Regions from separate parts of the Halomonas sp. HMF6819 genome, predicted to be linked through region 2. Evidence: predicted binding sites of a transcription regulator. Region 2 holds the regulator's gene; each other region holds the start of a gene.
The links. Region 2 encodes PhoB, which activates phosphate uptake and scavenging genes when phosphate is short. Its sites were predicted from a motif close to TGTCATANNNNTGTCANA; they were not measured.
Positions count from the first base shown of each region.

Region 1 (10,467 bases), on a different contig from region 2:
CAACGTGGCGATGGCGGCAGTATTCAACGCGATCAATACGGCACTGTCACCGCTACTGGTGCCGCTGCTGTTTCTCGGGCTCACCGGCATCGAACTCGACGTGCCGCTTTATGCCATCGTGGTCGAGCTTTTATTGATCGTCTTCGTTCCGACGCTTCTGGGCGTGGCGCTGCGCACCCGGTTCAGCGCCACCTTCGCGCGCTTCGACGACCATTACGCGGGGCTGGGCTCTATCCTTTATCTGCTGATACTGCTGGCGGTGGTGGGCCCCAACGCCACGACCATTCTGGGGTACGGCGCTTTTGCTCTGGTGATCGCCGCTGCGGCGCTGTGTTTGAACCTGGCAGGCTACGCGGTGGGCATGGCGTCCAGGCTGATCACCGACGACCGCGCAGAGGTGGTGGCGTATCTTTTCACTACGAGCAAAAAGGAGTTCAGCATCGCGGCGGCGTTCGTCGCGGCCTCTGGGCTTTCGCCGGAAATCGCCATTCCCGCTGCGTTTTTCGCCGTCATCCAGATGATCACCTCACCCCTGGCGGCCAGACTGCTCGTCCGCCGCCATGCTAGCGCCAGAGTGACCGATAAGCGCTAGCAGTAGCCTAGCGCCTCGCCCAGCCGCGTGGCGTGCTCTGTTACCCAGCGCCGGTCGATCGCGCCCCAGCTCTCGATCACGTAGCGGCCGATGTTGTGCCGCTCGCCGTCTTGCCCCTCAAACACGCAGACGATATCGAGCTCGTCGAGAGATTTGATCGTGTCCTGAGCGGTGCGCCGGGGCATGCCGGTGGCCTCCATTAGCGCCGGCACGCTGGCCACGCCCTGGTCGATCAGGTGGGCCACGTAGAGGCGGCGGTAGAAACTCGATCGGGTCTTGCTCAAGGGCTTACTCAAGGGCTTGTTCAAGGGCTGTGTCATCAGGCGTTCCGGCTCGGTAGTTCAAAGGGGGCGATATCAACAATAAGCGGGCGCCGTCACGCGGGCGTCATCAGGCTGTCACCTGCGGCGCGCAACGTGACAGGGTAAACGTGCCCCACGTTGCCAACCGCCGGAGGGATCACCATGGTAGAGACGACCCATCGCGCCGCGCCAGATCAATACGCTCGACCGGCGCAAAAGGAGAAGCAGGGCCGCCTGCGCCAGTGGCTCACGCTCGTCCTGCTAGTCTACTTTTTGATCTGCGCGGTATCCATCGTCGGCGACGGCTTCAAGCTCGCCACCGGCGATCACGCCGAGCGCCTGTTCGAGTTCGCCACCAACCCCTTCGTCGGCCTGATGGTCGGCATCGTTGCCACCGCTCTGATCCAGTCCTCGTCGACGGTGACCTCGGTGATCGTTGGTATGGTGGCCGGGGGGCTGCCGGTTGCGGTCGCGGTGCCGATGGTCATGGGGGCGAACATCGGCACCACGGTGACCAATACGCTGGTGAGCCTGGGCCACGTCAACGACAAGAACGAGTTTCGCCGCGCCTTTGCCGCCGCCACCGTGCACGACTTCTTCAATCTGCTGGCGGTGGTAATCCTGCTCCCCATCGAGATTTTGTTCCACCCGCTGGAGCACATGGCCGGCGCCGTTGCCGGCGCGTTCTACGGCGATGCCAATCTTTCGCTGGATAACGTCAATATCGTGGGCCAGCTGACCAGCCCGGTGACGGACACCGCCGGCCAGCTGGTGTCGAGCTTGCCGGCGGTGGCGGGCGGTATCGCGCTGATCGTCATCGGCGTGGCGCTGATTTTTCTCTCCATTCGCTACATCGGCAAGCTCTTGAAGACGCTGATGGTCGGCCGCGCTAGGCAAATCATGCTCAGCGCCATCGGCCGCGGGCCTTTCACCGGCGTGGCTTCCGGGGCGCTGGTGACGATGCTGGTGCAGTCCTCCTCGACCACCACCAGCCTGATGGTGCCCATGGCCGGCTCCGGCGCCTTCACGCTGCGCCAGATCTACCCGTTCACCATCGGCAGCAATATCGGCACCACCATGACGGCGCTGCTCGCCGCCACGGCGATTTCGGGGGCCACGGCGATGCTGGCGCTGGAGATCGCCGTGGTGCATCTGCTGTTCAATCTGTGCGCCGTGCTGATCATCGGCGGGCTGCCGTTTCTGCGTCTGCTGCCGGTGAAAGGCGCGCAGTGGCTGGGCCGGGTTGCCGCCGAGCGCAAGGCGCTGGCCGCCGGGTGGGTGCTGGGCGTGTTCATCGCGCTGCCGGCGCTGCTGATCGCCGTTACCGTACTGTAAGGAGGGCGCCATGAGTATTGAACAAGGTTCCAGGCCAAGCCTGCACACCACCTCGACCGCCGAGCTCAAGGCGATGCTGAACGACTCGGTGGAGATCATCGACGAGATTCGCGCCGAGCTCGACGCCCGAGAAGCCCAAACCCAGGAACTCGAGAAGATGGATACCCTGATGGTCGAGGCCAGGCCGAAGCTTCAGGAGATTCGCGGCTTCTTCGCGCTGGTGCTCGACGAACTCAGAACGCGGCGCGGCCCACCCAAATAGCGTTGGCTAGTCGAACAGGTCGCCCTGAGCGCGGGGCGGCTTGAAGTCGCGGGTATTGAGGCCCTGCTCGGCGCGGGGCTGCATGCCCCACTGGCGGCTGGCGCGCTTGAAGCGCTGCTCGATCATGTCGACGAACACGCCTTCACCGCGAAAGCGCTTGCCGAACGCTGCCTCGTTGGTCTTGCCACCCCGGCATTGGCGAATCAGGCTCATCACCTTGTCGGCGCGCTCGGGGTAGTGGGCCACCAGCCACTCTTCAAACAGCGGCGCGACCTCTCGGGGCAGGCGTAAAAGCATCCAGCTTGCGGTGCGCGCGCCGGCGCCGCGGGCCGCTTCGATTAGCCGCTCGATTTCGTGGTCGGTCAGCCCCGGTATCACCGGCGAGATCAAAACCCCCACCGGCACCCCGGCAGCACTGAGTTCGCGAATCACCTTCAGCCGCGCCTTGGGCGAGGCCGCCCGCGGCTCCAGGGTGCGCTTCAGGTCGCTGTCCAGGCTCGTCAGACTCACCAGCACCCGCACCAGCCGGTGCTCGGCCATCTGTTTCAAAAGACCCAGATCGCGCAGTACGAGGCTTCCCTTGGTCACCAGCGTGACCGGGTGGCGGCATTCGAGCAAAAACGCGAGCAGGCGTCGGGTAGTGCGGTATTTCGCCTCGATCGGCTGGTAGCAGTCGGTGTTGCCGGAAAGATTGATCGGCCGGCAGACGTAGCCGGGTTTCGCAAGCTCCTCGCGCAGGTGATCGAGCATGCCGGTGCGCGCAATCAACCGGGTTTCGAAGTCGAGCCCCGGCGACATGTCCCAATAGGCGTGGGAAGGGCGGGCAAAGCAGTAGATGCAGCCGTGCTCGCAGCCGCGGTAAGGATTTAGCGAGCGATCAAAGGAGAGATCCGGCGAGCCGTTCCACGAAAGCGCGCTCTTGCTCGGCTCCTCGCGTACCTCGGTGGCAAGGCTTAAAGGGGCGTGTTCCTGCCACCAGCCGTCAGGCTCCTCGACGCTGACACTTGGCGCGAAGCGGTTGTGCGGGTCGAACGTCGCCCCGCGGCCCTTGTGAACGATCCTGCCCGGGGGCAGGGCGCGTGAATCCGCCATGACGCTCTCCGATCGGCAATGAAATTGTTGTATAAATATACAGTATATGGCTGGTCACGCTAAAGACAACCGCTGGGCATGGTGAACGGGGTGTCATTGAAATGGGGCTAAACGTTCATCCCGCTGTCATCTGGCATCACTAATTTAAGTCTCTCTTAATCAATGACTTGGACGAACAGCATGGTCGCTTTCAAACGCTGCGCGCTCGCGCTTGCTCTAGGATCCGTTTTTGCCACGTCGGCGCTTGCCCAGCAAAACAGTGCAAAGAACGTCATTTTGATGATCACCGACGGCGCGGGTATCGAAACCTTCCGCGCCGCTAGCTACTACCGCCATGGAGGGCTGGGGCACGAAGTGTACGATGACTTCGACACCCAGGTGTTTGCCGCTACCTACCCGCTGACCACCGCGACCGAGCCGACCATGAGTGACGAAGGGGCGGTCACCTTCGACCCCGAAGCGCTTTGGAGCGCTGAGGCAGCCGAAGGCGTTGGCTTCGAGGGCAAGCTGGGCGACTACGGCAGCTATTTCGCCGGCTACAACTACGCCCGCGAGAACTTCACCGACAGCGCCGCCGCCGGTACGGCGCTGGCCACCGGCCAGAAAACCTACAACAGCGCCATCAACTGGTCGAACAACGACGAACGGATGAAGAACATCGGCGAGTACGTGGTCGAAAGCGGCCGGGCGCTGGGCGTGGTGAGCTCGGTGCAGCTGAGCCACGCAACGCCCGCCGCGTTTCTGGGCCACAACGCCAGCCGCAACGAATACGCAGCACTCGGTGAAGAGATCATCGATTCCGGCCTTGCCACCGTGGTGTTCGGTGCCGGCCACCCCTATTTCGACGACGCCGGTAACGCGGTCGAAAATCCGGACGAAAACGCCTTTCGCTACGTGGGCGGCGAAGCCACCTGGCAGCGCCTGGTCGACGGCGACACCGATTACCAGCTCATCGAAAGCCGCGACGACTTCGAGGCGCTGGCAGATGGCGAGCTGACCCTCGAGGGCGACAAGGTGCTGGGCGTGGCGCAAAACCACGCGACGCTTCAGTTCAATCGCCCGGGCGTGGCCGCCGGTGACCTGCTCGACAACGTGCCGAGCCTGCCGACGCTGACCCGTGGCGCGCTCGAGGTGCTCAAGCAAAACGACGAAGGCTTCTTCCTGATGGTCGAAGGCGGCGCCGTCGACTGGGCCGCCCACGCCAATAACCTGCCGCGCCTGGTTGAGGAGCAGGTCGATTTCAACGAGGCGGTCGAAGCCGCAGTCGAGTGGGTCGAGACGAACAGCGACTGGGACGAGACGATGATCATCGTCACCACCGACCACGGCAACGGCCTGCTGCAGGGCCCGGATTCGGATCAGAACGTCTACAGCCAGGTCGTAAGCCAGGGCACAGGCGCGCTGCCGCTGGTGCGCTGGCACTCGGATAACCACACTCGCGAGCTGGTGCCGCTTTACGCCCGGGGCGCTGGCGCCGACTACTTCCTCGACGTGGCCCAGCGCGATGGAGGGCTCTCCACCTACAACGTGGACGAAAACGCCCAGCAGTGGGTGGACAACACCGACGTCTTCCGCGCCGCGATGAGCGCACTCGGTATCGACGAAGACAGCGACGCACAGTAACGCGCTTGCGAAAGCACAAAGCCCCCGGCGAGCCATCGCCGGGGGCTTTGCGTTGGGCGTGTTTTAGAGTGCCTTCGATACACGTATGCTAAAGGTTTTGCCGGGAGCACACATGCACGCCTTTTCGATCATCGCGATTCGCCTTCTCGCCGTTTATCTGGTGGTCAGGCCGCTAATGGCGATCCTCTCATCGCTACCTGCGGCCTTCGCCTCGGCGGATGAAATCGAGTCCTGGCGGATACTGTTCACCGCCAGTCTGCTGCTGCCGTTTTTACTGGGCGCGCTTTTGTGGTTCAAGGCGCCGGCCCTTGCGAAAAGACTCCACCCCGGCGAGCCGACAGCGGAAAACGCGGTAGGTGAGGCGGGGCTCGTGCGCGCGGGCAGCTTTCTTATCGGCGTCTATCTCGTGGTGCAGCACTTGAGCAGCGTCATTTCGCGCTGGCAGTGGGGTGGGGGCCTCGATGCGGGCTCGCTTGTCGCGCTTTTGTTAGGGCTGGCGCTGATGCTCGGGGCCACCGCCATGGCGAAGCTCTTTGAGCGATTTCGACAATTTTGATGAATCGCGGAACTCGCCATGCGCTCGCGTGTCGATTTGGGTAAGATAGTACGCGCTACATCTTTGGTATAAGAATGATGGGCTTGCAAAGTCACTGTCGTAAAAGGTCACCGCCGTTTGAGCCCGCGGCATCAGGTCACCGACATTGGTTAAAGAGGTCGTTAGTCATATGAGAACTCCCCATGACGTGCTCAACGAGTGGATGCAGGCAATCAATAACGCCGACGTCGAAACCCTGCTATCGCTCTACGATGAGAACGCCGTACTAATTCCTACCTTTTCCAACCGTATTTCCAACACCCGCGAGAAGCACCGCGACTATTTCGAGCGCTTGGGCGCCCGCCCGGGTCTGAGCATTACGCTGCACGAAAAGACCCTGATCATTCAGGAAGTCTCAGAGACCATCGCCGCGCTGACCGGCCTCTACAACTGGCGTTTTGAGGTCGAAGGCGAGCTTCTGAACTTCGAGGCGCGCTTTAGCTACGTGGTCGATCTTTCGAAAGAAGCGCCGATTTTGCACCACCACTCTTCGCAAATCCCGCGCATGTTGTAAGGTTGTCGGCAAACGAAAAACGCCAGGCTATTCGAGCCTGGCGTTTTCATTTTTAACGGGCTTATTCATGTTCGAGCTTCCTGCTCTGCTCATCATCGACATGCAGCGTGGCATGAGCGACCCCGCCGCCGGGGCTCGCAACAATGCCTGCGCCGAGGCGAACATCGTGCGCTTGCTCGGCGTGTGGCGTGATGCAGGTGCCCCCGTCGTTCACGTACGCCATATCTCCCGCTCTCCGGATTCCCCTTTCTGGCCGGGGCAACGCGGCGCCGAGTTCCAGCCGGCGCTTGCGCCACGGGAGGCCGAGCATGTGGTCGAGAAGAACGTCCCCGATGCCTTTATCCATTCGAATCTCGAGCGCTGGCTGCGCGTGCGCGATATTCAGCGCCTGGTCATCGTGGGGGTCAGCACCAGCAACTCGGTGGAGGCCAGCGCGCGAAGCGCGGGTAATCTCGGCTTCGATGTCGCGGTCGTTCATGACGCCACCTTCACCTTTGCTAAACGTGACTACGCTGGAGTGGAGCGCACCGCCGACGACGTTCACGCCATGTCGCTTGCGAACCTGGAGGGCGAGTACGCACGCATTCGCTCGACCGACGAGATACTTGGCGAGGTCACCAAAAAATGATCGAACTGGCACTGGCGAGCATGTCGATATTCGGACTGGGCGACTGGATGTGTACCTCGAGCGCCGAGTACGAGGACGGCATGCAAGAACACATTCAAAGCCATGTCTCGACGACGCGAAACCTCGACTATGAAGAGACGCTGATGCTCGAGTACCAGCAGGGTGACGACGATGCGCGCTCGCGGCTGCGGGTCTTCGTCAGCGGCCATAAGGAAGTGGCCGGGCATTCGTTTATCGCTTACCCGGAAGAAGTCGAACTCAGCGTCGAACTCGATGAGATCGGCCTACTGACCCCGGCGTTTCTCGAATCAAGCCGCGCTTTCTACCAGGCGCCCTCGGCGCCGATCGAAGTGGTCGCTCTCGATGAACATGCCATGACCCTGCGCCTCAAGGAGACCGGCGAAGAAACGACCTGCCAGGCGGTGAGCGCAGGGGCATAGCGTTTTTTCAAGCGCTAGAACAGCCAGCGCCAAAGCGCTGCGCAGACGATGCCCACGGCGATGGAAACGAGCGGACTTTTTAACGCGACCGCCACCAGGCCCGCCGCAAGGGCGGCGACGCGAGTGGCGTGATCGCCGTGGACGATCATCGGCGTCAGGATGGCGATGAGCACCGAGCTTGACATGGCGTCGATGAAAAGACGTACGTTCGGTCCAAGCGTCAGGCGCGCCATGACGATCAGCCCCAGCACCCGCGAGCCATAGCCGATGACCACCATGATCGAAATGGCCGCAAGCGACGACCAGACGGCCGGCGTGTTCATTGGCTCACCTTCATGGCCTGGTATCGTGCAAGCAGTACCGCGACGGCCCCACCGGTCAGCGCCCCCACCATGACGTGGAGAAAGGGCGGCAGCCACCAGTACGCCAGCAGCGCGCTGGTGCCCGTCGCAAGCCAGGGCAGCACCATGAACGCCCGGGGCCGGTTGCCGATGACGATCACCAGCAAAAAGCAGAGCATGATCATATCGAGCCCGAAGCGCTCCGGATGAGTGATGCCACCGCCGAACATGAGCCCCGCACCGGTCCCCAACACCCAGGCCGCCCAAAGTGCGATCCCGCCGCCCAGCAAAATGCCGACGTTGCGCTCGCCCTGCTGGTATTTGGAAAGCGCAAGCGCCCAGTTCGAATCCGTGACCAGGAAAATGACCGCAAACCTCTTCAAGGGCGGTAACGGCGCAAGCCAAGGATAGAGCGAGGCGCCCATCAGCATGTGCCGGGTGTGAATCGCAAGCGTCGTACCCGCCAGCGCCAGCAGGGGAAGCGGTGCATGCCAAAGTTCCAGCGCGGCGAACTGCGAAGGCGCGGCGAATACCATTGCGCTCATCGACAGTGCTTGCCACGCGGCGAGACCGTGGTGCGAGGCCGCCACGCCGAAGGCGAGCCCAAAGGCGATGGTAAAAAACGCCAGTGGCAGCATCAGGCGGATGCCTTGCCAGGTTCCGGCGATAGTAAGCGTTGTCTCGTTTTGTTTACCCATCATGGATTTACCGGCAATGAGAGAAAGCTCCTCAGAAAAAACAAACAGGCCTGCTTGTTTTTATTTATTCATAAGTTTAGATTCGATACTGCACTAACGTTGTAAAGTTTGAAACTTGCAAGCGTTATATACGTAATAACATAACATTAATAATGATGGTTTAACTCGCTCCAGGAAACCTGATTATGAACTTCAAGCGTACTTCACTCGCGGTTGCCGTTTCTGCATTCGTCCTGCCCGCTTTAAGCGTTACGGCCCAGGCAGAAACGTCTTTCATCGCTAACTCCTTCTACGATCAGCAGCACCCCCATTCACGCTACGGCTATATCGAGTGGGCAGAGATGGTCGAAGAGCTCTCCGGGGGAGACCTCAAACCCGACGTCTATACCGGTACGGTGCTGCTTGCGCCTCGTGCCAGCCTTCAGGGCATTCAGGACAACATCGTCCAGGTCGCGCACCATGCGGCTATTTATACGCCGTCCGAAATGCCGGTCGCCAACGCCGTACAAGAGCTTGGCTTCAACTATGCCGACCCGCTGGTGAGCATTCTCGCCGTTACCGATTTCAGCATGAACAACCCGACTCAGCTGGCGGAGTGGGAAGATCTCGGTATCGTTTATCTGGGCGCCTACAGCACGCCGCCCTACGTCATGTTCTGCCGCGAGCCGGTACGTAATCTCGAAGAGCTGCGCGGCAAGCGCATTCGCACCGCAGGTTCGACCGTATCGAATTGGGTGGAAGAAGCGGGTGGTACGCCGGTCAACGTGCCGTCCAGCGAAATGTACAGCGGCCTCGACCGCGGCTCGCTGGACTGCGCGACCAACGCGGCCAATGACCTGATCGACCGCTCGCTGTGGGAAGTGGCGGAACACACCACGCTCTTGCCTACCGGCATGTACTGGTCCGGCCCGCAGTGGGGCTTCAACGAGGGCTTCTGGGCCGGCTTGAGCGATGAAGAGCGCGATGTCTTCAAACAGGCGACCGCCCAGGCCATGACGCGCATGGTGGTTCAGTTCATCAGTGCCGCGGAGTCCGCCATCGAAGAGGCGAAAGAGCACGGCAACAACGTCTACGAGCCGGAAGAGGACCTGATGGCTTCCGTCGAAGCCTTCCGCGAAAAAGCGCTGTCGGATGTTTACGACAAGGCGCGCGACGAGTACGGCGTGGAAGACCCCGAAGCGCTGATCGACGATTTCCTCGCCACCATCGACAAGTGGCAAACCCTGCTGGAAGGAGTCGATCGCACCGATGAAGAAGCGCTGGCTCAATTGGCGATGGACGAAATCTACAGCAAGCTCCCGGCGGATTACGGCATTTATTGATTTGACGTAGAGTGGCTTTTTTAAAGCCAGCCAATATCTACAAGATCGATAAGGGACCGTCATGACGAAGCGACAGAATCAGGAAGAGCGTTCACGCAATACCCAGGCGCGCGTGATGCAGGCAACGATCGAATGCGTCCTCGCCAAGGGCATTCGTGACACCTCGACCGTGGATGTCGCTCGTCAGGCCGGTGTTTCTCGAGGGGCGCTGGTTCATCACTACCCGTCGAAGACGCTGTTGATGCAGTCGGCGCTGGAGGACCTGCTCAACCGCGAGGTCGAGAGCGTTCGCCAACTGACGATCAGCGTGCGTGAAGGAAACTTCGATTTCGACAGCCTCTTGAGAGTACTTCACGAGCACTTCAAGGGGGATCTGTACATGGTGACGCTTGAGTATCTAAGCGCCGCACGTACCGACCCCGACATCATGAAGGTGCTCATTCCCCTTGCAGCCAGGTTCAACGGTTCGTTGGAAGCCATCTGGGAACAGCTGGTGGCAAGCTCCAGGCATACATCGCGGCAAAACCGCGTGGCGCTGAACGCCACGCTTTGCATGATGCGCGGCATGGGCGCGCAAAGCATATGGCGCGACGACCCGGAGCTTTACCGCGACATGCTGATTTTCTGGAGGGATGCCCTCATCGAACTTGGCTTTTCATCTTCCCCGGCGAAGACAAGAGAGACTGTATGATCGCGCGCATCGTTGAATCCTTGAGCCAATGG
Region 1 is NZ_JBIQVY010000009.1:25,931-36,397, reverse strand. Features, by position in the region: gene ACGLWX_RS17570 (bile acid:sodium symporter family protein) at 1-592, shown strand, start outside; gene ACGLWX_RS17565 (helix-turn-helix domain-containing protein) at 589-912, opposite strand; gene ACGLWX_RS17560 (Na/Pi symporter) at 1,057-2,229, shown strand; gene ACGLWX_RS17555 (hypothetical protein) at 2,240-2,491, shown strand; gene ACGLWX_RS17550 (PA0069 family radical SAM protein) at 2,498-3,583, opposite strand; gene ACGLWX_RS17545 (alkaline phosphatase) at 3,764-5,206, shown strand; gene ACGLWX_RS17540 (hypothetical protein) at 5,319-5,762, shown strand; gene ACGLWX_RS17535 (nuclear transport factor 2 family protein) at 5,932-6,315, shown strand; gene ACGLWX_RS17530 (cysteine hydrolase family protein) at 6,383-6,943, shown strand; gene ACGLWX_RS17525 (hypothetical protein) at 6,940-7,383, shown strand; gene ACGLWX_RS17520 (AzlD domain-containing protein) at 7,398-7,706, opposite strand; gene ACGLWX_RS17515 (AzlC family ABC transporter permease) at 7,703-8,425, opposite strand; gene ACGLWX_RS17510 (C4-dicarboxylate TRAP transporter substrate-binding protein) at 8,608-9,744, shown strand; gene ACGLWX_RS17505 (TetR/AcrR family transcriptional regulator) at 9,806-10,435, shown strand; gene ACGLWX_RS17500 (TRAP transporter small permease subunit) at 10,432-10,467, shown strand, end outside.
Region 1: ACGLWX_RS17560 (Na/Pi symporter) is a predicted target of PhoB. The motif match lies at 978-995, and genes of this name have one in related genera.

Region 2 (10,467 bases):
TCGCGGTGCGCCCGCCGGCCTCGCGCCCGGCGGCAAGCTCCGCGGCCTGGTCCATTTGATTGACCAGCCAGCCGCCGGGGATATCGCCATAAAGATTGGTATCCTGGCGCGACGCCAGTAGCTTCAACGTGAGCTGCCCAAGCGGGGCGGGCACGTCGTCCAGATCGTGTTCAAGGGGTGTCATAGTCGGGTCGCTTCGAGGGCTTGTTGTTGTCGAATGTCGCGTGACATATCGTGGTGACGTATGTTTGTAACAGGAAAGGGTAACGATGATGTGTTACTCAACGGCGTCAGTTAATCACAAGAGGTGGTGCGTTTGAAGAGTCCCAGGAGCAGGCCCGCCAGGATCGTCGCAGCGCTTCTTATGGGCGGGCTTTTGTGGCTCGCCACGCCCGCTGTCGGGGCGGCGCCGCTCACCGGCACCCTGGGCGCGACCGGCTCGGACACCATGGCGAGCCTGGTGCTGCGCTGGGGGGAGGCGCTGGCCGTGCGCCATCCGGGCATCACCATGCAGCTACAGGCCGGCGGCTCCTCCATTGCCGCGGCGGCGCTGGTGGCGGGTACCACGCGCCTGGCGCCGATGTCGCGCCCGCTGAGCCGCGCCGAGCGCGAACGCTTCGAGCAGCGCTACGGTTACCCGCCCCGGGAGCTTCGTGTCGCCCGGGACGCGCTGGTGGTGGTGGTGCATCGCCACAATCCGCTGCGCGCGATCACGCGGCAAACCCTGGACGCCCTTTTCTCCAGTACGCTGGCCTGCGGCGGCGAGGCGCCGATTCGCCGCTGGGACGACCTCCCCCCGCCGCTCGACTGGCCCTTTGGTCACGTGGCGCTGCACGGGCGCAACCAGGCCTCCGGCACGTTCGATCTGTTTCGCCAGCGCGCGCTGTGTGGCGGGCGCTTTCGCGCAGACATCAGCGAATACCCTGGCTCCTCGGCGGTCATCGCCGCCGTGGGCAGCGCGCCGAATGCCATGGGCTACAGCGGCTATCATCACCTGACACCGATGGTTCGCGCGCTGGCCCTGATCAACGCCGAAGGCGAGGCCATCGACCCAACCCCGGAGACGATTCAAAGCGGCGAGTATCCGCTGGCGCGCAATTTATACCTGTACGTAAACGCAGCGCCGGGCACGCCGCTGCCGCCCGCCGAGCGCGCCTTCATCGAACTGATCCTGTCCGATGAGGGCCAGCAGATCGTGCGCGCGGCGGGGTTCGTGCCCTTGGCGGACGAAGCGCTCGAGGTGTCACAAAACTGACATGAAAATGACCTACGCTAGTCAATGGCGGATGCCTCGTTGGCATACCGATACCCTCTTGCTCCCTTTTATGATGTCGTTATGACGCCACCTTCCCCGGACCCCTCGTCGCTTCGAACGCTCAAGGATCGAATCGCCACCGGCTTGATCACCGCAGCGGGCATCGGCGTGCTGCTGGCGATTCTTGCCATCGGCGTGTTTCTGGTGTGGGAGACGCTGCCGCTTCTGACCCATTTCGACACGCTTTCGCTTGAGAAGCTTTCGCCCCTGGCCTGGGGTACGCTCAAGGCGGCCATCGCCGCGCTGGTACTGGCGGTGCCGGTGGCGCTGGGCGCGGCGATTTTTTCTGCGCTGTTCATGACCGACCGGCTGCGCGCGCGCATCAAACCGAGTCTCGAGCTGATGGAAGCGGTGCCCGGCGTGGTAATCGGGTTCGTCGCCGGGCTGGTGCTGGCGCCCTGGGTCGAGCGTCATCTCGCAAGCACCCTTGCGCTGTTACTGTGGCTGCCGCTGTCGGCGGGCCTTGCTGGCATTCTATGGCACCTGGCGCCGAAGGCGCTGCGCCGGGCGCTGGCGCTTGAAAGCGCGGGGCTTTGGCTGCTGCCCTGGATTGCCGCCACGGCGGCGCTGGTGCTTTGGGCGGCGCCGATTTTGGAGCAGCAGTGGCTGGGTAGCGACCTGGCCACGTTTCTGGATCGGCGCTTTGGCATCGACTACACCACTCGCAACACGCTGATCGTCGGGCTGGCGATGGGCTTTGCGATTATCCCGAGCGTCTATTCGCTGGCCGAGGACGCGCTTTACGATATTCCCAAACCGCTGATGGAAGGCGCCCAGGCGCTCGGCGCCAGCCGCTGGCAGGCGCTTTGGAAAGTGGCGCTGCCAATGGCCGGGCCGGGCATTTTCTCGGCGGTAATGATCGGCGCCGGACGCGCCGTGGGCGAGACCATGATCGTGCTGATGGCGAGCAGCAACACCGCGCTGATGAGCGCCAGCCCCTTCGAGGGTCTACGCTCGTTTTCCGCGGCGATCGCCATCGAGCTTCCCGAGGCGCCGCCGGACAGTCAGACCTATCACCTCTTGATCCTCGCGGCGCTGGTACTGTTTCTCTTCACCTTTTTGGTCAACACCTTGGCCGAGGTCGTCCGCCAGCGCCTGCGCCGCCGCTATCAGCGGCTGGGAGGCGCCTGATGTCGCGCACGTCTCACCGCCGCCGGTGGCCCGGCGACGCGCTCTGGGCTTGGCTCTGCGCCGGGTGCGTGGCGCTGTCGCTGTTCATGCTGGCCACGCTACTGACGCTTTTAACCGTCAAGGGGCTTGGCCACTTCTGGCCGGCAACGCTCGATGAGCTGACGCTGCGCTCCGGCGAGCAAATGATCGGCCAGCCGCTGCGCGAGGCGCCGATGCCCACCGGCAGCGCCACCGAGCGGCTCTACTTCACCGGCAATCGGGAACTGACCGGCGCCGACTGGCGCTGGGTCGGCGTTGACGAGATCGTAAGCGCGGCGACCCCGGCAGACGTGATTCGCCTGGAGCGCAGCCCCTGGGGGGACTTCATCGGGCGATTGATCGCGCTGGAGCTCGACGGCGAGCGCCTCACCGGCGACGCGGCTTTTGATCGCATTAGCCAGCTGCTTGCGTTGCCACCTTCCGAGCGCCCGGGCGAACTGGTGCTGCTTTCACCGAGCGGGCGCGGGCTCGTTCAGCCGCTTTCCGGGGTGAATACGTTCGTGGCGCCGAATGCACTCTCGATAGGGGAAAAAACCGCGATTTGGGGCCAGGGCGTGTGGCGCTTTCTCAGCGAAGGCCCGCGGGCGGCGAATACCGGCGGCGGCGTGTGGCCGGCGATTTTCGGCACGCTGTTGATGGTGATACTGATGTCGGTGATCGTGACCCCCTTTGGCGTGCTGGCGGCGGTTTATCTCAACGAGATCGCCCACCAGAACCGCTTGACCCGGCTAGTGCGCATCGGCGTGCGCAACCTCGCCGGCGTCCCCTCGATCGTTTACGGCGTGTTTGGCTTGGGGGTGTTCGTTTATGGGGTGGGCGGCTCGCTTGATCAGTGGTTTTTCGACGACGCCCTGCCCTCGCCTACCTTCGGTACCGGCGGGCTTTTATGGGCGTCGCTGACGCTGGCGCTTCTGACCCTGCCGGTGGTGATCGTGGCGACCGAAGAGGGGCTTGCGCGCATTCCCGACGCCCAGCGCGAAGGCGCCGTGGCGCTGGGCGCTACGCGGCTGGAGATGCTCACCCGCATCGTGCTGCCCATGGCGACCCCGGCTATGCTGACCGGCGTGATCCTCGCGGTGGCCCGCGCCGCCGGCGAGGTAGCGCCGCTGATGCTGGTAGGCGTGGCCAAGCTCGCCCCGCAAATGCCGCTGGACGCGGAGTTTCCCTACCTGCACCTCGAGCGCAAGTTCATGCACCTTGGCTATCATCTATTTGACAGCGCCTTTCACGGCGACGACGTCGAGGCAGCGATCCCGCTGGTCTACGCCACGGCGCTGTTGCTGGTGCTGATCGTGCTGGTGCTTAACCTAACTGCCATATTCCTGCGTCATTATTTACGCCGACAGCGAGGAGAGTCATGAACGCGCCCCTGAATGCCGCGCCGCCGGTGGTCACCTTTCCCGCCGAGCAGCGCTGCCTGAACGTCGAAGCGTTTAGCTTGGCCTACGGCCACAAGCCGGCGCTCAAGGCGCTCACCCTTGAGGTGCCGCGCCACCGGGTGACCGCGTTCATCGGGCCGTCGGGCTGTGGCAAGTCGTCGCTTTTGCGCGCGTTCAACCGGCTACACGATCTCAACGAAAACGCGGTGCACCAGGGCCGTATTCAGCTTGAAGGCGACGACATTCACGCGCCGAATCTCAATGTCAGCGAGCTTCGCCGCCGGGTCGGCATGGTGTTTCAAAGCCCCAACCCTTTCCCGATGTCGATCTACGAGAACGTGGCGTTCGGCCTGCGCCTAGAGCGGCGCCTGCCAAAGCGCCAGCGCGACGACATCATCGAATGGGCGCTGAGCGCCGCCGCGCTGTGGGACGAAGTAAAGGATCAGCTGCACCGCTCGGCGTGGCAGCTCTCCGGCGGCCAGCAGCAGCGACTGGTGATCGCGCGCACGCTGGCGGTCAAGCCGGAAGTGCTGCTGCTCGACGAGCCGGCCTCGGCGCTGGACCCGATCTCCACGCTCAAGATCGAGGAGCTGATACGCAATCTCAAAAACGAGCTAACGCTGATTCTGGTGACCCACAACATGCAGCAGGCCGCGCGGGTATCCGACTACACCGCCTTTCTACACAGCGGCGAGCTCGTCGAGTACGGCCCGACCGATCAGGTGTTCACCAACCCCCAACGACCGCGTACCGAAAACTACATTACCGGCCGGGTCATTTGACCCACCCGACCCTCAGGAGGGCTCGATGGATATTACAAGCGATACCCATAGCCAGCATATTTCGCGCCAGTTCAATCAGGAGCTCGAGGAGCTAAAAACCCACCTGATGGCCATGGGCGGACTGGTCGAAAAACAGGTGCAAAACGCCGTACACGCGCTGCTGGAAAACGACAGCCACTTGGCCGAAGAAGTGCGCGACAACGACCGCCAGGTCAACGATTTGCAGCTGCAGATCGACGAGGAGTGCACCCGCGTGCTGGCCAGGCGTCAGCCGGCGGCATCGGATCTGCGCCTGGTGCTGGCGGTGATTCGTGCCACCTCGGATCTCGAGCGTATCGGCGACGAAGCGAGCAAAATCGCCCGCAACGCGCTGCTCCTTTCGGAAAACGCCAGCACCGTGCGGGGCCTGGTCGAGGTGCGCCACATCAGCGAGCACGTGCGCAAGATGCTGCGCGATGCGCTCACCGCCTTTGCCCGCTTCGATACCGAGCTTGCCATGCAGGTAGTGCGCGAGGACGAATCCGTTGACGACGAGTACGGTAGCGCCATGCGCTCGCTGATGACCTTCATGATGGAGGATTCGCGCTCGATCACGCCGGTACTCAGCATCATGTGGGTGCTGCGGGCGCTGGAGCGCGTGGGCGATCACGCCAACAACCTGGCCGAGTACGTGGTTTACCTCGTCAAGGGGCTCGATATTCGCCACAGCGCGCCGGACAGCGTCGACCAGCAGATGCTAAAAAAGCCTTGACCTTTTAGCGCGTTGATTCTGCAATACGCCCGGCTTCTTAACCCACGCTTTTCGTCGGGCGTATTGCGAAAGGATCAACCATGCTGACTGCGGTTTCCGCACTGAGCCAGGGGCTGCGCCTGGTGTATCAAAAGGGGCAACGGCGCTACGTCTTTCTCCCCATTCTCATCAATCTGATCGTCTACATCGGCCTTGCAAGCTTCACCGCACGGCGTTTTTCCGGCTGGCTGGACCATGCCATGGCAAGCATTCCCACCTGGCTTGATTGGCTCGACTGGCTGCTTTGGCCGCTGTTCGTTTTGAGCCTGCTGGTGGCGATCTTTTTCACCTTCACGCTGGTGACCCATTTTATCGCCGCGCCGTTTTACGGGTTTCTCGCCGCGCGCGTGGAGCGCACCGCGACCGGCGTCGAGCCGCTGGATGATCGCGGTTTGGGTAAAACGGCGCTCGACGCGGTGGGCCGCGAGCTCGTCAAGCTGCGCTACATCCTGCCCAGGGTCGCGCTTTTGTTCGTATTCAGTTGGATTCCCGGGCTCAACCTGGCGGCCCCCTTTTTATGGGCGCTGTTTTCCGCGTGGGTGATGGCGATCACCTATCTGGACTATCCGATGGATAACAACAAGGTGAGCTTTAAGGAGATGCGCCGACGGCTGAGCGCGCGCTGGTGGCCCAGCATGAGTTACGGGGGCCTGGTCACGCTGATTACCTGGATACCGCTGGCCAATCTTTTCCTGCTGCCAGGGGCGGTCGCCGGAGCCGTGTTGATGTGGGACGCGCACTACCGTGATCTTGAAAGACTGCCTGCTCGTTAAAAGCGGCTTACGGTCAAACGCCTTGCGGTTTCCCAAGCGCTGGGGGCCTTGCTACTACCTAAAATGAAAACCCGCCATTACCCTCAACAAAAAAAGTACCCACAAAAAATTAGACCCCGCAAAGGGCGGGGTCTGGATCTAGTTTAGCGATTTCGATACGTAACGTAAGCTTCCAATCCTTGTGCGGGTCTCCAACCTTGGAATCTACCCTGACAAACGTTTTGATCTTCGCTTGATTCATTCCTTGAATCGGTGAGCATCCGTGCAATGGGACATCCTTGCCCCTTCTTTTGCTCACTCCGTAAGCGTAATACTTTGTACCGAAATTGCAAACAAATGTTACTTAAAGCGTTTGCTTAGGACTCGGAATTTTTCTCGACGACTTCTTCCGGTGACATTTCAGCACCTTCATCGGTCTCGCCTACTGAATCCGGGGCCGTACCCATGGAATCAGGCTCGCCGATCGTTTCGTCGTTCGGGCCTTGAGTATGGTGATCGGTCGTGAGCTCTTCCTGTGTGTAGTCAGGGCTCTCGTTGGTGTTCATATTGACGCCATGATCTTGCGTACCATCCTGCTCGACCATGCTGTCCTGGTTCTCATCGATAGACGGGTGATCAGTAGTATCTGCAAAGGCCATCGGGCTTGCCAACAGACCAAACGCAATACCTACGACACCAGCTTTCTTGAGTAGCTCCTTGGACATCATATTCCACCTCCTGAATTGCTGTGGTACCGCTTAAAGTAAGAAAGAGTGCCTTACGGCGGACTACTTTGAAGCAGCTGTCTTTCTTGCTTAAAGCTTTGCAGAGCCTGTGCCATAAATCAAATTAAAAGTTAAAAACATTTAAAATCAATAACATAAAATATTACAAGACCTGTACAAGGGGATTTATTTAGACTGATTAACGCCTCTATAGTGACTAAAAATGGCACATGCGCGAAGCTGTACCACTCTTTCATGCCATATTGACACACTTGTACAAGCGTTATTTTGAGATAGGGTCAGCTCAGGCGAGCGGCGGGAAAAATACAGCAAAAGGTCGCGCCCAGGCCCGGGCGGCTTTCGATCGAAAGCCGCCCGTCGTGGCGAAGCAGCACGTGCTTGACGATGGCAAGCCCAAGACCGGTACCGCCAGTGGCCGTGCTGCGGCCCTTGTCGACGCGATAAAAACGCTCGGTCAGCCGTGGAATATGCACCGGGTCGATGCCGTGGCCGTCGTCGCTGACCTCGAGACAGGCCCCACCTTCGGCGAGCTCGGCGTAGCGAAGCGTAATCGTACTGCCCCCCGGGGCGTAGCGCACGGCGTTGAATACCAGGTTGGACACCGCACTTCGCAGCTCCTGCTCGCTGCCGATCAGCCGCGCGTCACTTTCGATCTCGAGCGTGATCTGCTGGGGCGTTTCATGCTGCTGGCCAGAAAGCGCCCGAGCGTCCTGGCACACGCTTTCCAGCAGCGGGCCTAGCGCCAGCGGCTGATGATCCTTGCCGCCCTGATCGATCTCGAGGCGCGAAAGCAGCAGCAAGTCGTCGACCAGATTCTGCATGCGCAGGGTTTGCGCCTGCATCTGAGCGACGCTGCGGCCAAGCCTTGGCGGCAACTGATCGCTCAGATCGCTGTAGGTTTCCAGATAGCCAGAGAGTACGGTCAAGGGTGTGCGCAGCTCGTGGGAGACGTTGGCGACGAAATCCTGGCGCATCTGCTCCAGCCGGTGTAGCCGAGTGATATCACGCGCCATCAAAAGCCGCTCATCGTCGCCGTAAAGCGTGATCTGATACTCGAGAATGCGCCGTTCGTCGATGGGCGAGGTGAGCGTTAGGGGCTCACTATATTCGCGGGATGAGAAGTAACGCACAAAAGCGGGGTCGCGCAGCAAATTGGTGATGTGCTGGCCGCGGTCATGGGCGGTTTGAAGCCCCATCATCTGCGTGGCGGCGCTGTTCCACCACTCCAAATCACCGTGACGGTCGAGCATGACCACGCTGTCGCGCATCGCCTCCGACGACTCCTGAATACGCGCAAGGGTAGCTCTGAGGCGGCCCTGGGTGATGCGCTGACTTTTCTGGTAGCGGTAGAGACGGTCCAGAAGCTCGCCCCAGAGCCCGGGGCCGGCAGGCGGCTCTTCACTTGGCGTCAGCGTCAGCCACAGGTAAAGCGCGCGTAGCTGGCGCAGGTGGTAGAAAAGACACACCCCGAGCCCGGCGGCGAGGCCAAACCCCGGCGCGCCAAACAGCCAGCCCATGATGATACCGAGCGTGGCAAGCCAGGCGATTCGCCAGAGTTCCCGGCTCCACAGGTGCACGCGTTAGCCCCGGGCAGAGAAGCGGTAGCCCGTGCCGCGCACCGTCTGAATCAGGTTCTGATGGGCATCGCCCAAAGCCTTGCGCAGGCGGCGAATGTGAACGTCCACGGTGCGCTCTTCGACGTAGACGTTGCCGCCCCATACCTGATCCAGCAGCTGGCTGCGGGTATAGGCGCGCTCCTGGTGGGTCATGAAAAATTGCAGTAGGCGGTACTCGGTCGGCCCCATGTCGAGCGCCTTGCCGTGAGCACTGACCCGATGGCTTACCGGGTCGAGCAGCAGGCCGTTGATCTCCACAGGATCTTCCATGCCGCGCGGTGTCGTACGGCGCAGTACCGCTTTAAGGCGCGCGACCAGCTCCCTGGGAGAGAACGGCTTGGTAATGTAGTCGTCGGCGCCGGCCTCGAGCCCCTGGATTTTGTTGTCTTCCTCTCCCTTGGCGGTGAGCATGATGATCGGAAGCTCGGCGGTGGCCTCTTCGCGCTTGAGGCGGCGGGCCAGTTCGATGCCGCTGGTACCGGGCATCATCCAGTCGAGCAGCAGCAGATCCGGCTGGTTGTCGACGACCAGCGCGTGGGCATCCTGGGCGTTATCGGCTTCGAGCACGCGATAGTCCGCCATCTCCAGCGCCACCGCGATCATCTCGCGAATCGGCGCTTCATCGTCGACGATCAAAACGGTTTTGGCGGTCATGGTCGGGCCTCACGGTGTCCAGGCGAAGTGGTCGATGACATATCGGTGACAATCACACCATGAGCGAGTGACAGTTTTATGACACCGACTGTCGCCACCTTAGCCCGTGACCGGCCAAAAGCTCAAGACGAGCCCGGCGAAGAGCAAAAGCCCCGACCAGTGATTGTTCAAAAACGCCTGGAAGCACGCCGCGCGCTCGCGGTGAACGATCAGGCGCTGCTGATGCACGAAGGTGGCCGCCATGGCCACCAGGCCCAGCCAGAAAAAGCCCCCCAGGTTGACGGCCCACCCTACCCAGGCCAGCAGTAACAGCGTGGCTGCTTGCAGCAGACCAATAATGAGCCGGTCGGCCTGGCCAAACAGCACCGCGGTGGATTTGATGCCGATCTTCAAGTCGTCGTCGCGGTCCACCATGGCGTACTGGGTGTCATAGGCGATGGTCCACAGCACGTTGGCCAGAAAAAGCACCCACACCATGAGCGGCACGTGGCCAAGAACCGCGCCAAAGGCCATGGGGATCGCCCAGGAGAACGCCGCACCGAGCACCACTTGGGGAAAGTGGGTATAGCGCTTCATGAACGGATACGTGGCGGCAAGCAAAAGCCCGCCCACCGACAGCAACACGGTAAACCAGTTGGTCAACAGCACCAAAATGAACGACACCGCCACCAGCGCGATGAACAGTACCTTGGCTTCGGCTTCGCCGATGCGCCCGGTGGCCAGCGGCCGGTTTTTGGTGCGTTTGACGTGGCCGTCGAAGTGGCGATCGGCGTAGTCGTTCACCACGCACCCGGCCGCGCGCATGGAGTAGACGCCGGCGATAAAGATCAACAGCACCCCGCGCCCCGGCACCCCCTCGGCGGCGATCCACAGCGCCCAAAGCGTGGGCCACATCAAAAGCCAGGTCCCGATGGGCCGATCAAGGCGCATCAGCGTGATGAAATCACCCGCCCGGGACCAGCCGGTCGGGCGCAGCAGAGAACGGTCCATGCTTACCTCTCGAAGATAAAACGCGCGCCCAGCTTAGCGCGAAGCCAGATCGGGTTCATACGCCATGGTCGATAAAAACGCTTCCTGCACCAAAAGCGACAGCCCGCCGTGGTAGAAGATCGAACGCCGCGCCCAGACGCTCGAAAGCTCCGGCGCCTGGCGATGAGCGAACGCCGGACGCTGGCCGGTGGCATAAAGCGCGCCGCGCTTAAGGCCCGGCTGGCGAAACAGCCAGCTACCCAGCGAGCGCTCGCCCAAACGCTCGAGGTGCAG
Region 2 is NZ_JBIQVY010000003.1:145,828-156,294, reverse strand. Features, by position in the region: gene ACGLWX_RS10800 (acyl-CoA thioesterase) at 1-184, opposite strand, end outside; gene ACGLWX_RS10795 (PstS family phosphate ABC transporter substrate-binding protein) at 311-1,255, shown strand; gene ACGLWX_RS10790 (ABC transporter permease subunit) at 1,337-2,446, shown strand; gene pstA (phosphate ABC transporter permease PstA) at 2,446-3,846, shown strand; gene pstB (phosphate ABC transporter ATP-binding protein PstB) at 3,843-4,646, shown strand; gene phoU (phosphate signaling complex protein PhoU) at 4,672-5,397, shown strand; gene cysZ (sulfate transporter CysZ) at 5,478-6,209, shown strand; gene ACGLWX_RS10765 (hypothetical protein) at 6,566-6,916, opposite strand; gene phoR (phosphate regulon sensor histidine kinase PhoR) at 7,213-8,511, opposite strand; gene phoB (phosphate regulon transcriptional regulator PhoB) at 8,515-9,204, opposite strand; gene ubiA (4-hydroxybenzoate octaprenyltransferase) at 9,304-10,194, opposite strand; gene ACGLWX_RS10745 (chorismate--pyruvate lyase family protein) at 10,228-10,467, opposite strand, start outside.

Region 3 (10,467 bases), on a different contig from region 2:
AGCGTGCTGCCGTGAAGCTCGGTGGCCGCCTGGCGGCGAAAGCTCTGATCGGAGAAAAACGTCTTCATGGCGGTGGCTCCTTGAAAGTCATGGGCAGTCGTCGGGCGCGCAGCAGGGCCAGCGGGCCGCCCAGCGGCGCTTCTCGGTGGGCGTTTGCTGCTTCAGGCGGTACTCGGCGCGGCTGGCCTCGGCGCGGCTGTCGAACGGCTGAGCGCCCAGCAGCGCCTGGGGCGGGTTGGCGCGGGTATAGCGCGCCCCCTTGCCCTGGCAGTGGGCCCGGTAGCGTTTTGTCAGGTCGTTGGTGATGCCGGCGTAGGTGCCGCGCCGGCACTCCAGCAGGTAAAGATACCACGGCGCCCGTGCGCCTTCGCCGTTAGCCACCGCAGCACGCCTTGAGTTTGCGCCCGCTCCCACACGGGCAACGCTCGTTGCGCCCGGGCTTGAGTTTTTCAAGGTGAGGGTCGCCGTCGACGTAGTACCAGCGCCCGGCCTCGAATACGAAGCGCGAGACCTCCTCCAGCACGTGCCAGCCGCCTTCCCAAAAGAACGCCTTGAAGTGAACGGTGCCCTGCTCGCCTTCAGGTGTGGGCGCGCACTCGATAGAAAGGCGCTTCCACTGCGTGGCCGGGTCCGGCGCAAGCGTTTTAGGCCGGGTGCTGGAGTGCCAGGTGGCTTTCAGATAATCGACAAGATCGAGTGCGAAGGCGCTATAGCGCGAGCGCATCAGCGCTTCGGGCGTGGGGGCGGCCACGCCCTGGTGGTAGACGCCGCAGCACGTTTGGTACACAGCGCCACTGCCACAGGGGCAGCGTGTCATCAAACTGGAAGTCATAACGGTGGCCCCATTAACGCAGGTGCATCGGGCCTTTTTCCTGTATCGGTCGCGGTCAATGTGGGTATAGTAGCAGAGTCACATTGCCAAAAAGACGGAGTACGACACACGACCCAACTATCTTTCCAGACGCAGCGGAGGTTCGCATGAAGGTATACAGACCGGAATGGCAGTGCACGTTTAGCGTAAACGAGGGCGCGGTAGACGCGGCCCGATGGAAAGAACGACTTGCCTGGCGACTGCGGCGCTTCGCTGATCGCCTTCAGGGCGGCGGCCGTACGGTCAGAATCGACTGTCACGTAACGCCGGCCATTAGTCTCGCCGAGGTGGATACCTGCCTGATGAAAGGCTTCGAAGTCACCCAGGGTCTGATTACCCAGCTTGCCCATCAGCAGGCCTGCGAGGAGGTCATGCGCGACGCCAAGGCGGAGCTTTTCGAAGAGCACTCCTCGCCCTGACAGAAACGTTTGGCGATACCCAAAACACCCGCTCATGGCGGGTGTTTTCGTTGGTGGCCTTTTACCGTGTCGGGTAGCCCTACGCGAGGGCGCTGTGAATACCTCCCTGTACGCTACTTTCGCCCTCCCTGGCGAAAGACCCTCGCTACGGGCTACCCGACACTACCGACAGTTGCCTCGAACAGCTCAGCGATCACCCCTCGAATGGTGCTTCCAGGGCCCGGCCCATCCGGTTCATGAATTCGACGCACGCCTCAAGCTCGCTTTTCTCGATGTACTCGTCCGGCTGGTGGGCCTGGGCGATGCTGCCGGGGCCGAGGATGATCGTTTGAAGCCCCTGGCCCTGGAACTGGCCGGCCTCGGTGGCGTAGGCCACCGCGTGGTTGCAGCACTCATTGGGCAGATGATCCTTTGCCAGGCGCAGCACGGCGGCGTTGTCGCGATCGGCCAGGCCCGGCACGGTGACGTTGAGCGCCTCGGTGTCGATCACAACCTGCTTGCCGCGCGCCGCAAGCTCTGCCTTGAGCGAATCGGCGTACTGCGTGAAACGGGCAAACACCTCGTCGAACGTCTCGGTCGGCAGGTGGCGGATCTCCCACTCGAAGGTGCATTCGCGAGCCATGATGTTGATCGCCGTGCCGCCCTTTATTCTGCCCACGTGCAGGCTGGTGTGGGGCACGTTGAAGGCGTCGTCCACCCGGCCCTCTTCCACCAGCGCCGCCATGGTGTCCTCGATGAAACTCACCAGCCGCGCGGCCACGTGGATCGCCGAGGTGCCCTGATTGACCTGACTGCTGTGCGCCTCGACCCCGGTAACGGTGGTACGCAGGTTGGTCGCGCCTTTTTGTGCCACCACCGGCTGCATCAGTGTCGGCTCGCCGACGATGACGTGGGCGGTGGTGGAGTAGTGCTCGTAAAAGCGCTTGATCAGGTCCGGCGCGCCGACACAGCCGATCTCCTCGTCATAAGAGAAGCCAAAGTAGATGGGCTGAGCAAGCGGTGCTTTTACCCACTCGGGCACCATGGCCAGCGCGCAGGCGATAAAGCCCTTCATGTCACAGCTTCCACGACCGTAAAGCCGGCCGTCGCCGCCGTCGTGAAGCGTGAACGGGTCCGTCGACCAGGGCTGGCCCTCGACCGGCACCACGTCGGTATGGCCCGACAGCATCACCCCACCCGGCGCGTCCGGGCCGATGCGCGCGATCAGATTCGCCTTGGTATGACAGGGGCTCATCACCCGCTCGGAGGCGACGCCGTACTCGGCCAGATAACCTTCGACGAATTCGATCAGCGCCAGATTGGAGCCGCGGGAGGTGGTATCAAAGGCGATGAGTTGGGAAAGAAGCGATTCTGCATTCGTCATGACGTGTCTCGGGTTAAGCGCGTTGCCCCACCCTAGCACTGCCCACCGCGCTCGCCTACTGCCAAAGTGGCATGAGCCTTGAACCTTTGTCCGGTTATCGTTCATCAATTTGTCATATAGACTCACTACTGTTCAGTGCACCCCACAAGCTCAATAAACGTACTGCGCCGCCCGGCCCTGCCCGGGCCTACAAGGAGTGATGTATGTCTCGTTTCACGTTACGCGCGTTATCCGTCGGTATCGCCGCGGCCACCCTGAGCATGTCCGCCCAGGCCACCACCGAGATCACCTGGTGGCACTCCATGGGCGGCGAGCTCGGCGAGCGCCTAAGCGCGCTGGCCGAGGACTTCAACGCCACACAGGATGAGTACCAGGTCACGCCCTCCTACCGGGGCGAGTACGAAGCGACCATGGTCAACACCATCGCCGCCTTCCGCGCCGGCGAACAGCCGCACCTGGTACAGATCTATGAAGTCGGCACCGGCACCATGATGGCCGCCCAGGGCGCCATCTACCCCGTCTTCGAGCTGATGGAAGCGCACGGCAACGAATTCGATGCGGACAACTATCTGCCCGTAGTGACTGGCTACTACACCGACACCGACGGCAACATGCTTTCGATGCCGTTCAACTCCTCGACGCCGATCCTCTACTACAACAAGGACGCCTTCGAGGCCGCCGGACTCGATCCGGAAACCCCGCCGACCACCTGGGCGGAAATGGGCGAGATGGGTCAACAGATCGTCGACGAAGGCGCGGCGTCGTGTGGTTTCACCATGGCCTACGCGGCCAACTGGATCGGCCTCGAGAACTTCTCGGCGCTGCACAACCAGCCGATCGGCACTAAAGAGAACGGCTTTGGCGGCATGGACACCGAGTTCGTCTTCAACGGCGAGGTGCAGGCGCGCTTCTGGGATCAGTTGAAGGAGTGGAGCGACAGCGGCGTCTACAGCTACGCCGGCCCCGCCAACGGCCCGGACGCTGCGCCCTCGTTCTACGCCGGCGACTGCGCGATGTACATGAACTCCTCGGCCTCGCGCGCCGACGTGCTGGCCAACTCCGATTTCGAAGTCGGTTTCGGCATGCTGCCCTACTACGATGACGTCGAGGGCGCCCCGCAGAACTCGATCATCGGCGGCGCGACCCTGTGGGTGCTCTCCGGTCATGAAGACGACGAGTACGCCGGCGTCGCAGAGTTTTTGGAGTACCTGTCGCTTCCTGAAGTACAGGCCGAGTGGCACCAGGGCACCGGCTATCTGCCGATCACCACCGCCGCGTATGAGCTGAGCCAGGAGCAGGGCTACTACGAGGAGAACCCGGGCGCGGATCTCGCCATCGAGCAGATCAACCTGAACGAGCCCACCGAGAACTCCAAGGGCCTGCGCTTTGGCAACTACCCGCAGGTACGCATGGTGCTCGACGAAGAGTTCCAGGCGGTGCTGGCGGGCGACAAGACTGGCCAGGAAGCGCTGGATGACGCGGTAGAGCGCGGCAACCAGATCCTGCGCGATTTCGAGTCGGCCAATAACTAACGCTTGATCGTCTCACGAACCCCGGCCCTTACGCCGGGGTTCGTCGTGAGAGCCTTCCCCTGGGCCTGCCTTTCACTTTCAAGGTGGGGCCCACGGGACGGCTTTTCCGGGCGCTCGTAATACAGGATTCATCATGCAGACCAAACGCTCCACCTATCAGAACCGGTGGCTTCCCTACTGCCTGTTGGCGCCGCAGCTCATTATCACGCTGGTGTTCTTCATCTGGCCGGCGAGCCAAGCGGTGAAGTCGAGCTTCGAGCGCACCGGCGCCTTCGGCTTCAAGACCACCTTCGTGGGCCTTTCGAACTACGCACGCATTCTGAGTGATCCAAGCTACTTGAACGCTCTGGGGCGCACGGCGATCTTTGCCGTCTCGGTCACGGTGCTCTCCATGGGGTTGGCGCTGTTGCTGGCGGTGTGCGTCAACCGGGTGCTGAGAAGCGCGAAGTTCTACACCACGCTGCTGGTCTGGCCCTACGCGGTGGCGCCGGTGGTGGCCGGGGTGCTGTGGTGGTTTCTGTTCAACCCGACCATCGGGCTTTTGCCCCACGTGCTCGACTGGTTCGACATTAACTGGAATCACCGGGTCTCCGGCAACCAGGCGATGATACTGATCACCATCGCGGCGGCCTGGAAGCAGATCTCCTACAACTTCCTGTTCTTTCTGGCCGGGCTTCAGTCGGTGCCCAAATCGCTGATCGAGGCTGCCGCCATCGACGGCGCCACGCCCTTCAAGCGCTTTTGGAGCATCGTCTTTCCGCTGCTGTCGCCGACCACCTTCTTTTTGCTGATCATCAACATCAACTACGTGATGTTCGACACCTTCGGGGTGATCGACGCCACCACCGGCGGCGGGCCGGGCCAGGCGACCATGACGCTGGTCTACAAGGTCTATACCGACGGCGTGGCGGGGCTCAACATTGGCTCGTCGTCGGCCCAGTCGGTGCTGTTGATGGGCATCGTGATTCTTCTGACCTTCATCCAGTTCCGTTACGTGGAACGCCGGGTCAACTACTAGCGCAAAGGTCTTAACAATGGTCGAAAACAGACCCTTCCTGAATATTCTGACCCACGCGGTGTTGATTCTCGGCGTGCTGGTCGTGGCATTTCCGGTGTACGTGGCGTTCATTGCCTCGACCCACGAACCCGGCGCCTTCGTGCGCGGGGTGCTGCCGCTCACCCCCGGCGACAACCTGTGGGACACCTACTCACAGATGCTCGGCTCGGGCTGGCAGGTCGCTGGCGCCCCGCCGCTTTGGCTGATGCTGGGCAACTCGACGATCATGGCGCTCACCATTGCCATCGGCAAGATCGCGATCTCGATTCTCTCGGCCTTCGCCATCGTCTACTTTCGCTTTCGCTTTCGCCTGCTGGCGTTCTGGATCATCTTCATCACGCTGATGCTGCCGGTGGAGGTGCGCATCATCCCCACCTACGCGGTGGTCGCGAATCTTGGCATGCTCAACTCCTACGCCGGGCTGACGCTGCCGCTGATCGCTTCGGCCACGGCGACGTTTCTGTTTCGCCAGTTTTTCATGACCGTGCCCGAGGAGCTGATGGAGGCGAGCCGTGTCGACGGCGCCGGGCCGATGAAGTTCTTCAAGGACATCCTGCTGCCGGTATCGATCACCAATATCGCCGCGCTGTTCGTGATCATGTTCATCTACGGCTGGGTGCAGTACCTGTGGCCGCTGCTGGTCACCACCGACGAGGATTTCTATACCGTCGTGCTGGGGATCAAGCGCCTGATGGCCTCGTCCGATCGGGTACCGGCGTGGAATTTGATCATGGCCACCGTGATGCTGGCCATGGTGCCGCCGGTGATGGTGGTGCTGTTGATGCAGAAACTGTTCGTGAAAGGCCTGACCGAGACGGAGAAATAGCATGGCCAGTATCACCCTGGAAGGAATCAAGAAGACCTACGCCGGCGGCGTGCAGGCCGTCAAAGGCATCGACCTTGCCATCGAAGACGGCGAGTTCGTGGTGCTGGTGGGTCCGTCGGGCTGCGGTAAATCCACGCTTTTACGCATGGTAGCGGGGCTCGAGACGATTTCTGAAGGCACGCTCAAGATCGGTGACCGGGTGGTCAACACGTTAGAGCCTGCCGAACGCGACATCGCCATGGTGTTTCAAAACTACGCGCTCTACCCACACATGACGGTGTATAACAACCTCGCCTACGGGCTGAAAAACCGCGGCTTCAAAAAGCCCGCGATCGAGGAGCGTGTGCGCAAGGCCGCGAAGATGCTCGAGATCGAGGAGTACCTTCAGCGCAAACCGCGCAACCTCTCCGGCGGCCAGCGCCAGCGGGTGGCCATGGGCCGGGCACTGGTGCGCGAGCCAGCGGCGTTTTTGTTCGACGAGCCGCTATCGAATCTGGACGCCAAGCTGCGCGTACAGATGCGCGTCGAGATCAAACAGTTACAGCGCCGACTCAAGACCACCAGCCTCTACGTCACCCACGACCAGTTGGAAGCCATGACCCTGGGCGACCGGCTGGTCGTGCTCAACGCCGGAAAGATCGAACAGGTGGGCACGCCAATGGAGATCTTCAACAGCCCGGCGAGCATGTTCGTAGCCGGCTTCATCGGCTCGCCGGCGATGAACATGCTGCCCGTCGAGTATCTGGCCACGCGAAGCGCCGACAACCTGCTCGACGACCTGCCCGCCGGCACCGATATCGTCGGCATCCGCCCGGACGATATGCATCTTAGTGCCCCCAGCGCCCCGCACCTGGTCATCGACGCCACCCTCGAGCTTTTCGAAGCCGCCGGTGCTGAAAGCCATCTGTACGTGCGTCTGGCGGGCAGCGAGCAGCCCACGGTGATCCGCACCGGCGGCGGCGAGCCCCCGGTGAACGAGGGCGAGACGCTGCGCTTTTATATCGCCCGCAGCGCTCTACACCCGTTCAACCGTGAAAGCGGTCAGCGCACCGGCTGACGAGCAAGTAAGCGCTTACTCGCTCACTCACTCTCACTCCCCTGCCACATCGACGATGCGCCCTTCCACTCGGGGCGCGATCTCGCCCTGCTCCACCAGGTAGTCGCGCAGCATTTCCCAGTCGGTATTGCCGACGATGTGGCTACGATCATCCTCATGCGCGCCTTCAAGCGCGGTGTGGCTATCGCCACCGGCGGCGGTGAAGTTGTTGGTGGCGACCACGTAGGTGCGCGCCGGGTCGATATCGGTGAGCGCGCCGTTCTCGGTCACCTTCAGGCTCACCACGCGCTCGCCAGCAGGCTCGGAGCTGTCATACACCACCTCGGTGCCCTGGGAGATTTGCAAAAACGCGCCGCTCTCCTCCGGAGCGCCGGCCAGCGCGATCTCGAAAGTGTCCAAAAGCTCGGCGCCGGTCAGGTCCATCAGCGTCAGGCGATTGCCGAAGGGCTGCACGGCGATCAGCTCACCCACAGTCACGGGGCCTTGTGGAATCGGCTCGCGCACGCCGCCGCCGTTTTGCAGCGCCAGCACGGTCTCCGGGTTCACCCGGCGCGCGGCGGCAAGCTGGCCATCCGCGATTAGGTTACCCAGCGCGGTTTCATTGGCACGCACGCTCTGTTCGTCGCCGTTTCCGTGGCGTGGGTTGGGCAAGGTCTCGTCGAGCGTGACGCCCACCTCGGCGTCGCGCAGCTCCTCGATTTGAGCGGTATAAGGCGCGAGCATCGCGTCGGCATCCGGGTCCGGCTCGAAGTCCTCTGCCGCCAGCAGCTCGCCGCTTGAATCCGTCACTACGCCGTCGTCATCGAAGGTAACCTGCATCACGCCTAGGTACTGGCCGTACTCGTTCGCCTGACCGATGACCGTGGGCGCCTTCGCCTCGCCACGGTCGTTCTCGGCCACGGTCACGGGCGGCTCGAGCCGGGTGTGGCTGTGCCCGCCGATGATCACGTCGATCCCCTCGACGTGCTGGGCGAGCAGCCGGTCGTTGCCTACTGCCGGGTCGCTGTCGAAGCCCAGATGCGTTAGCGCGACGACCTTGTTCACGCCCTGGGTTTCGAACGCCTCGACCATCGCCTCGGCCGCCGCGCGGTAGTCGCCAATAGTGACGTTACCCGGGCTCGAGACGCTCTCGCTCGACTGAGTGCTCAGCCCGAACACGCCAATGCGCTCACCGCCCTGCTCGAGGATCACGCCGTCATAAAGATGCCCCGGCTGCGGCTCGGCGCTGATCGATTCACCCAGCAGCTCGCTAAACTCCGGCGCGCCGGTGAAGTCCAGATTGGCGCCCAGAATGGGAAACTCCGCGGCCTCGAACAGCGCCGCCAGCGCCTGGTGGCCGTTTTCCGGGGCGTTCAGGTCGAACTCGTGGTTGCCGGGAACGAAGGCGTCCACTCCCATCGCATTCATGAACTCGACGGCGTCCAGCCCCTTGAACGCGTTGAAGTAGAGCGTGCCGGAGAAAATATCGCCGGCGTCGAGCAACAGCCCTTCGCCGTACTCGCTGCGCGCCTGCTCGAGGGCGCTGACAAGCTGCGGGTACTGGTCGGTGCGCCCGTGCAGGTCGTTGGTGTGGTAGATCGTCAGCGTAAAGGGGGCGGCCAGGGCAGCGGGCGCCAGCGCAAGCAGGACGACGCCAGCGGGTAACGCAGTGCGGGAAACGAGCATGCCAACTCCTTGTAAGGTTGTAGGTGTTTTCATTGGAAGCGTTTATCGATGTTGTCTTGAAGTCGCCTTGACCAGTAATAACACTTTTATGAGCCCTCTTGTCGACACGCTGTCGAGCGTTTATCGAGCGATGCTCTGGCCGCCAACGCGGTCATCGAACCAGGCATCACCTTGACAACGCCCGCGCATCTCCCAAGCTTACGGCTTGGCCTCACGGTAGAGGCTCACACTTTCGTTCAACAAGGATGCTGCGAAATGAAATATCGCCCGTTGGGAAACTCCGGCCTGCTGGTGTCGGAAATCGTGCTTGGTACCGTGCCCTTTGGCGGCAGCGGCGGCTTCGAGAAGGCGGCGAGCGTCGATGTCGCCGGCGCCAAACGTCAGATCGACCTGGCCCTCGATGCCGGTGTGAACATGATCGATACCGCCGATCTCTACTCAATGGGCGAGACCGAGGAGATCGTCGGCAAGGCGCTGGGCGACAAGCGCCAGGACGTTATCCTCGCCTCCAAGGCGCGAAGCCCGCTAGGGGATAACCCCAATCACAGCGGCTTTTCGCGCTATCACCTGATTCAGGCCTGCGAGGCGAGTTTGAAGCGCCTGGGGACTGACCACATCGACCTTTACCAGATCCACAACTGGGACGGCGTAACGCCGGTCGAGGAGATGCTCTACGCGCTGGATCATCTGATTCAGAGCGGCAAGATCCGCTACCACGGCACCTCGAACTTCACCGGCTGGCAGATGATGAAGACCCTCGGTAAGGCCGAGCTCAACCGCGTGCCCGGCCCAATCAGCCAGCAGATCTACTACACCCCGGAATCCCGCGAGGCGGAGTATGAGCTGATGCCGCTGGCCATCGACCAGAACGTCGGCACGCTGGTGTGGGGGCCGCTGGGCGAGGGGCTGTTCAACGGCAAGGTGCGCCGCGGCCAGAAGGCACCGGAGGGCACCCGCCAGGGCAACGGCTGGCCGGAGCCCTACGTCCACGACATGGAGCGCGCCTACGACATCATCGAGCTGCTCGCCGAGATCGGCCAGGCCCACAACGCCTCGATTCCGCGCACGTGCCTGGCCTGGCTGAAGGACCGCCCCGGCGTGACCTCCTTGATCGTCGGCGCGCGCAGCGAAGAGCACCTGAAGGACGACCTGGCCGCTGCCGAAATGACGCTTACACCAGAGGAGGTCGAGCGCATCGAGGCGGCGACGCGCCCGGCGCCACAGTACCCCTACTGGCACCGCGTGGTCGCCAACATGGATAGAATCGACAAGGCCGAACGGCCGTTCATCGACGGCTATCGAAAGACCATCGATCAGCGCGACGACGAGCGCTAGGGTCTGTCTGAAAAGCCGTTGAGCGAAGATAAGACAAGGCAAAAATTGGCGAAGAAACGGAGTTTACACCGTGTAAATGAGTATTCTGAGCCAATTTTTAACGCCGTATTGTCGAGCGCAGACACTTTTCAGACAGAGCCTAAGCCAAAAAGGCCGGTACGAACGTCTTGTACCGGCCAAAAGGATCGATCAACGCAGTGCCAGCATGATCGGCACGCTACCTCGCGCGAAAACGCCCGGCGGGCGACGCACTACGGGTCAGAGCCGGCGCTTGTTGACGCCGTCGTTAAAAGAGCCGTCTCTGGTTTAAACGCAGGTTAGAAGTAGTAGCGGGCGCCCAGG
Region 3 is NZ_JBIQVY010000004.1:172,933-183,399, reverse strand. Features, by position in the region: gene ACGLWX_RS13150 (histone deacetylase family protein) at 1-68, opposite strand, end outside; gene ACGLWX_RS13145 (GIY-YIG nuclease family protein) at 88-381, opposite strand; gene ACGLWX_RS13140 (YchJ family protein) at 374-832, opposite strand; gene ACGLWX_RS13135 (hypothetical protein) at 979-1,290, shown strand; gene argE (acetylornithine deacetylase) at 1,484-2,653, opposite strand; gene ugpB (sn-glycerol-3-phosphate ABC transporter substrate-binding protein UgpB) at 2,857-4,185, shown strand; gene ugpA (sn-glycerol-3-phosphate ABC transporter permease UgpA) at 4,319-5,203, shown strand; gene ugpE (sn-glycerol-3-phosphate ABC transporter permease UgpE) at 5,220-6,068, shown strand; gene ACGLWX_RS13110 (sn-glycerol-3-phosphate import ATP-binding protein UgpC) at 6,070-7,125, shown strand; gene ACGLWX_RS13105 (bifunctional metallophosphatase/5'-nucleotidase) at 7,159-8,790, opposite strand; gene ACGLWX_RS13100 (aldo/keto reductase) at 9,046-10,125, shown strand; gene ACGLWX_RS13095 (porin) at 10,443-10,467, opposite strand, start outside.
Region 3: ugpB (sn-glycerol-3-phosphate ABC transporter substrate-binding protein UgpB) is a predicted target of PhoB. The motif match lies at 2,753-2,770, and genes of this name have one in related genera.